2 regions of the uncultured Agathobaculum sp. genome follow, and region 2 is predicted to be linked to the other one. Evidence: predicted binding sites of a transcription regulator. Region 2 holds the regulator's gene; the other holds the start of a gene.

Region 1 (3,413 bases), on a different contig from region 2:
GCAACGCTTCGTTCGAGCAAGGTTGCCATAAACCAGTCCAGATTGAGCACGAACATTTCGCGCATGCGCGCATCCTTTTTGCTGTCGGTCGGCAGCTTTTCGGCGCGGCGGCAGGTGGCGAGATAGTGCTCGCGGACAAATTCCGCGCCGTCCCGCACGATGCCGGGTGCGAGCAGGCCGAGTCGCAGATCGACCGAGCGCGACCACGGGAAGGTGTCCTCGAACAGGATTTCCTCGCGGTGGTACCACGGGTAGCCGCCGAACAGCTCGTCGGCGCACTCGCCGGACAGGCACACGGTCGTGCCGCCCTGCTTGACTGCCGCGCAGAACAGCAGCAGCGAGGAGTCCACGTCCGCCATGCCGGGCAGGTCGCGCGCGTCGGTCGCGGGCAGGAGCGCGGCGCACAGGGCGTCCGGCTCGATAACAACGTTATGATGCTGCGTGCCGAGCGCCGAGACCATCATTTGGATGAACTCATCATCGCTGGTGGGTTGGAAGCTGTTTTTGGTGAAGTATTTGTCGTTGTCACGGTAATCGACCGACCAGGTATGCAGCGTTTCGCCCCGCGCGGCGTAATCCTTGGCGGCCAGCATGGACAGAATGGAGGAATCCAGTCCGCCCGACAGGAAGCAGGCAAGCGGGACATCGGACACCAGCTGCCGCTTTGCCGCGTCGCAGATCAGTTCGTGCGTGCGCTCGATGGTTTGCTCAAGGGTGTCGGTGTGCTCCCGTGCTTCCAGCTTCCAATAGGTGTGGTCGGTGTAGCCCTCGGGGGTAAGCACCGCGTAATGTCCGGGCAGCAGCGAGTCGATCTGCCGAAATACGCCGGACGCGGGCGGCCGCGCGGGGCCCAGCAGCAGTACGGCGCGCAGGCCGTCCTCATCGACCTCGGGCTCGATGGCCGGATGGCACAGCACCGCGCCAATCGTTGAGCCGAACACGATGCCGTCCTGCATGTGAGCAACAAACAGGGGTTTGACGCCCAGCCGGTCACGGCACAGGACGAGCCGCCGCTCCTTTTTCTGCCAGATGGCGAATGCGAAAATGCCGTTGAGCCGCTGGAATGCGTCTGTGTCCCATTCGAGGAAGGCGTGCAGCAGCACCTCAGTATCCGAATGGCCGCGGAATGTGTGCCCGCGTGCGATTAAGTCTTTTCGTATTTCTTCTGTATTATATAACTCTCCGTTATATACCAGCACGGTATTTCCGTCGGGTGCGTGCATGGGCTGCGCGCCGCCGTCCGGGTCAATGACGATCAGGCGGCGGTGGACGAGCACCGCGTCCGCATCCTGATAGTCGCCCGACGCATCCGGGCCGCGCGGCGTCAGGCTGCGCTGCATGCGTTCTGCCGCTGCGGCATAGCGGCGCGCGTCATGTTCATAATCGACAAAGCCGCCGATTCCACACATAGACTTTTCCTCCTTATATAATAGCCTTCTCTGCTTCTTATGCGGGAGCGGCGCGGAATATGTGAAAAACCGCTCGAATATGGTGTGAGATGCCGGCCATGCATATACAAAATGCAAACAAAAGCCGGGATTCCACACAGGGTAAAAAGAGGGAACTGCAATGGAAAAAATCGGGTCGAAAATCTCACGCAAAAGTGTGTTAAATCCTTGACATATTCTCGGCAAACGATATAATAGAAATAGACATGCTCCAAAGTAGGGTGTTGGCTTAGGACACAGCGCTGCGGCCCATGGGCATCGGGCGCTGTGTTTTTCTGTACACCCGCGAATATTTTTTGGGAGGTATATGGCATGGATTTTAGGCTTACAAAAGAAGAAGCACTGTTCCAGAAGATGTGCCGTGAGTTCGCGCTTAACGAAGTTGAGCCGCTCGCAGCCGAGATCGACGAGCAGGAGCGCTATCCGGAAGAGACTGTCCAGAAGCTGATGAAGTACGGCCTGATGGGCATTCAGTTCCCGAAGGAAGTCGGCGGTTCCGGCGGTAACTACGTCTGCTACTCGATCGCGATCGAAGAGATGAGCCGCGTTTGCGGTACCACCGGCGGCATCATGTCTGCGCACGGCACGCTGGGCGCATGGCCGATTTACGCATTCGGTACCGAAGAGCAGAAGGAAAAGTGGCTCCGCCCGCTCATCGAGCCTAAGGAAGGCGCGAAGATCGGCGCATTCGGCCTGACCGAGCCGAACGCTGGTACCGACTCCGCTGCACAGCAGACCATCGCTGAGAAGCAGGCGGACGGTTCTTACATCCTCAACGGCACCAAGGTGTTCATCACCGGCGGCGGACGCGCGGATACTTACGTTGTTTTTGCTATGACCGATAAGTCCAAGGGCAACAAGGGCATTTCTGCTTTCATCGTTGACAAGGACGATCCGGGCTTCTCCATCGGCAAGATCGAGCACAAGATGGGCATCCGTGGTTCTCAGACCGCTGAGCTGATCTTTGAAGACGTGCATTTGCCGGCTGACCGTCTGCTCGGCAAGGAGAACGGTGGCTTTAAGATTGCTATGATGACGCTGGACGGCGGCCGTATCGGCATCGCTTCCCAGGCACTCGGCATTGCGCAGGGCGCTCTGGACAAGGCGATCCAGTACATGAAGGAGCGCGTTCAGTTCGGCAAGACGCTGGACAAGTTCCAGGGCCTGCAGTGGATGGTAGCCGATATGTACACCCAGATCGAGGCTGCTCGTCTGCTGGTTCGTCGCGCTGCGTTCAACCACGACGTTGGTCTGCCGTTCACTAAGGAAGCTGCTATGGCGAAGCTGTACGCTTCTGAGGTTGCAATGGACGTTACCACCAAGTGCGTACAGATCTACGGCGGCTACGGTTACATCCGTGAGTACCCGATGGAGCGCATGATGCGTGACGCTAAGATCACCGAGATCTACGAAGGCACTTCTCAGGTTCAGAGAATGGTCATCGCCGGTCAGGTTCTGCGCTAAGGATAAGGAGGATAACTGAACTATGAAGGCTATTGTTTGTGTAAAGCAGGTTCCGGATACCTCCGGCAAGGTTGCTGTTAATCCCGACGGCACCCTGAACCGCGCATCCATGGAGACCATCACCAACCCGGACGACCTCAACGCTGTTGAGGCTGCTCTGAAGCTCAAGGACGAGACCGGCTGCAAGGTCGTTGTCGTTACCATGGGCCCCCCGCCGGCAGAAGGCATGCTCCGCGAGCTGATCGCGCGCGGCGCTGACGAAGGCGTTTTGGTTTCCGCTCGTGAGTTCGGCGGTTCGGATACCTTCGCAACCTCCCAGATTCTCGCGGCTGCGATCAACAAGATCGGCCTTGAGGACGACGACATCGTATTCTGCGGCCGTCAGGCTATCGACGGCGATACCGCGCAGGTAGGCTCTCAGATCGCTGAGAAGCTGCACATCCCGCAGATCTCCTACGCTGCCGATATCAAGAAGGAAGGCAACACCGTCACCGTTAAGCG
Region 2 (3,413 bases):
TATCGCCGCAGAAGGACACAGGGTATTCTTCGTATTGCTCTGGTGCTTTGAAATACTCGTCCTCGGTAGCAAATGGATAGTGCTTTTCTTCTGCAAGGTATTCGAGGGATATTTCATGCTTTTGCTTTCGTCCTGCTGTCCTTGCTGCCGTAATCGCCGCATGATGAATGACGATCTTGCAGAAAGCGTGAAATGTGTATTCAATATGCTCTTTGTATTCTTTTGTGCAATTCAAAATAATCCCCCTTTCCTCTCACGAAAGATAGCAGTTGCTCCAATAATTTAAGAAATGGAGTTGCCTAATTTCTCCGCTTCCTCAAGCTGTTCCGACTTGCTCAAAATATCCCCAATGTCCATATTGCCGCCGGCATACACAACGCCGATATTTTTCCACCCCAGATGGGAAGTCAATCCCTCATAGAAAGCCCGAACAGGGGCAAAGTTGCTCTCGGTATTTCCTTCCGCAGCCATAAGCAGGACGCAATCTTTCTTTGGGTTTTCATAGTTCGGCGTTAATTCCGCTACGGCAAACAGGCGGTCAAAAGCACTCTTTAGTTGACCGCTAATCCCCCAATAATACATAGGGGAAGCTAACACGACAACATCCGCATTTCGGTACGCCGGATAGATTTGTGTCATGTCATCTTTCTGAACGCATGGACAGGCTTCATCCTTTCCGCCTTTGCAGCAGCCCAAGCAGCCATGAATATCCATTTTCTGCAAATCAAAACAGGTTACTTCGTGTCCTGCTGCCTCTGCTCCCTTGGTAAAACGCTTAATCAATTCTTTGGTGTTCCCAGTAGGGCGGGGGCTTCCGTTCAAGATACATATTTTTTTGCTCATGTGATTTACACCTCCAAAAGTTTATGCTATAATTATAGCAACACATACCCTAAAAATAAAGTACGCACATTTTTGTTAGATACTAACCTAAAGGAGAGTGTAAATGTTCAAGGACTATATTGAAAAATCCAACTTTGAAGATACTGGATTTAGCTATGCCCTGTCGCTGATTAGTGGGAAATATAAAATGGTAATCCTGTACTGTCTGATGGAGTTTGAAATCGTAAGGTACAATGAATTGAAGCGGTACATCAAATCCATTTCGCATAAGACTTTAAGCACTTCCCTAAAGGAATTAGAAAAGGACGATTTGATAATCCGAAAAGAATACCCGCAAATCCCCCCAAAGGTGGAGTATAGTTTATCAGACAAAGGGCAATCGCTTATGAAAATATTAGACCAATTATGTGTATGGGGAGAAGAACACAAGGGCAAGTAGAGTAGCAAAGCCAGAAACAGCCGTCAAGGATAAACTTCACGCTTCGCGTCCTTGACGGCTGTTTCTGTCCTTGCTTGTGAGTAATCAAGAGGGCGAAAGCAGTAAACCGCTTTCGCCCTCAATTTATCATAGTCTATGTTCGCATTTAGGGGTAAAAATCCTTTGATTTTATGCAGCTTTGAGCGTGCAAAACAGAGGTGGGTAAGGGTTTTATACTCGCACCCTCGAAAATGGCGTTCTATTGCGTAACAGAACGAAAAAGACGAGCAAGAAACAATCGCTTCTTGCTCGTCTTTCTTCTACACTCCGTATGGCAGCTACCCTGTTTCAGTTTGTGGTTGATACTGTTTTATGCGTAGCTACCTTATTGGCCGTTTCTTTTTTATTCTTCTGTTGTACTGACCAAGTGGCACAGTGTCATCAAGCTATCGGACAGATGGACATTTTCCACTGGTACTCCCAAGCCGCCCAAGTGGAGATCTTCTCCCGTGAAGTTCCACAAGCCACGGATGCCTTGATCGACCAGTTCCCGCGCAATTTCAGGCGCATTTTTCCGCGGGATGGTGAGAACCGCCACATCCGGCTTGTGCGCTGCGATAAACGACGGTAAATCATCGCTGCTGCGCACGGAATACCCGCCAAATGCTTTTCCTTTCAGTTCAGGATTGGCATCAAACGCGCAAAGCAGCTTAAAGCCGCTGGCGGAAAAATCAAAGTTATTGAGCAGCGCCCGGCCCAGATTGCCGGCGCCCAGCAAAATCGCTGTGCGGCCTGCACGGAGGCCGAGAATAGACCCCAATTCCTCCATCAGCTTATCAATATTGTAGCCATAGCCCTGCTGTCCGAAGCCACCGAAACAGTTAAAATCCTGCCGGATTTGTGAAGCCGTTAATCCCATGCGCTCTGCCAGCGCACGCGAGGAGATGCGCTGCACACCTTCAGCCTTCAGTTCACAGATATTCCGGTAATAGCGCGGCAACCGCTGAATGACCGCTTTGGAAACCTCTTGCTTTCGTTCCACAGGCTCTCTCCTTCTTCCTTAAATTGCGATATGCAACAATTACAGCTTCGCGATGGTATCCAGCACGTAATCCGTAAATTCCTGTGCAGTCGCGCCGGTATCCCGACCGGTAACGACCACTTTTTTCTCTTCAAACATGCAGATATCCAGTGCACGGTCGAGCTTTTTCGCCAGTTCGATCTCGCCGATATGCTCCAGCAGCATGACCGATGCACGCAGCACGGACGACGGGTCAGCGTACTTTGCACGGCCTTCCTGCACCATGCGCGGTGCCGAACCGTGGATCGCCTCGAACATCGCGTAACGCTTACCAATGTTCGCCGAACCTGCCGTACCGACGCCGCCCTGAATCTCAGCGGCCTCATCGGTGATGATATCGCCGTACAGGTTGGGCAGCACGACCACCTTAAAGTCGCGACGGCGCTTGTCGTCCAGCAGCTTTGCGGTCATGATGTCGATATACCAGTCGTCGAACTCGACTTCCGGATACTCCTTTGCGACCTTCTGGCAGGTATCGAGGAACTTGCCGTCAGTCGTTTTGATGATATTCGCCTTGGTGACGCAGGAAACGCGGTTCTTGCCGGTCTTACGTGCATAGTCGAATGCCAGACGGGCAATACGCTCGCAGCCCTGCGAGGTGGCAACCGTGAAATCCAGGAACAGGTCATCGTCGATCTGCATGCCCTGCGAACCGACAGCATACCCGCCTTCGGTGTTTTCACGATAGAACGTCCAGTCGATGCCAAGTTCAGGCACCTTGACCGGGCGCACGTTGGCAAACAGGTCGAGCGCCTTGCGCATCGCCACGTTTGCAGACTCCACATTCGGCCACGGATCGCCCTTGCGCGGGGTCGTGGTCGGCCCCTTCAGAATCGCATGGCACTGCTTGAGCTCTTCCATCACATCGGGCGGGATCGCGCAGCCAAGCTCGGCACGGCGCTCGATGGTCAGACCGTCGATCACGCGGAACTCCACTTTGCCTACTTTCACCTTGTCCGCCAGCAGTGTCTCCAGCGCGTGCTGCGCCATGCCGGTGATCATCGGGCCGATGCCGTCGCCGCCGCATACGCCGATGACAAGCTTATCGAGTTTGGAATAATCAATAAAGTC

What was found. The regulator Rex, encoded in region 2, represses fermentation and respiration genes when NADH is low (regulators of the CRP and FNR family bind a similar motif). The targets are predictions, from matches to a motif close to ATTGTTAANNNNTTAACAAT.
Region 1: ABGT74_RS02760 (acyl-CoA dehydrogenase) is a predicted target of Rex. The motif match lies at 1,605-1,624, and genes of this name have one in related genera.

What each region holds. Positions count from the first base shown of each region.
Region 1 is NZ_CAWVCU010000036.1:30,890-34,302, forward strand. It holds gene asnB (asparagine synthase (glutamine-hydrolyzing)) at 1-1,409, opposite strand, end outside; gene ABGT74_RS02760 (acyl-CoA dehydrogenase) at 1,761-2,912, shown strand; gene acrB (acryloyl-CoA reductase electron transfer subunit gamma) at 2,935-3,413, shown strand, end outside.
Region 2 is NZ_CAWVCU010000001.1:1,192-4,604, forward strand. It holds gene ABGT74_RS00015 (sigma-70 family RNA polymerase sigma factor) at 1-235, opposite strand, end outside; gene ABGT74_RS00020 (NAD(P)H-dependent oxidoreductase) at 283-843, opposite strand; gene ABGT74_RS00025 (helix-turn-helix domain-containing protein) at 947-1,282, shown strand; gene ABGT74_RS00030 (redox-sensing transcriptional repressor Rex) at 1,665-2,303, opposite strand; gene ABGT74_RS00035 (isocitrate/isopropylmalate family dehydrogenase) at 2,343-3,413, opposite strand, start outside.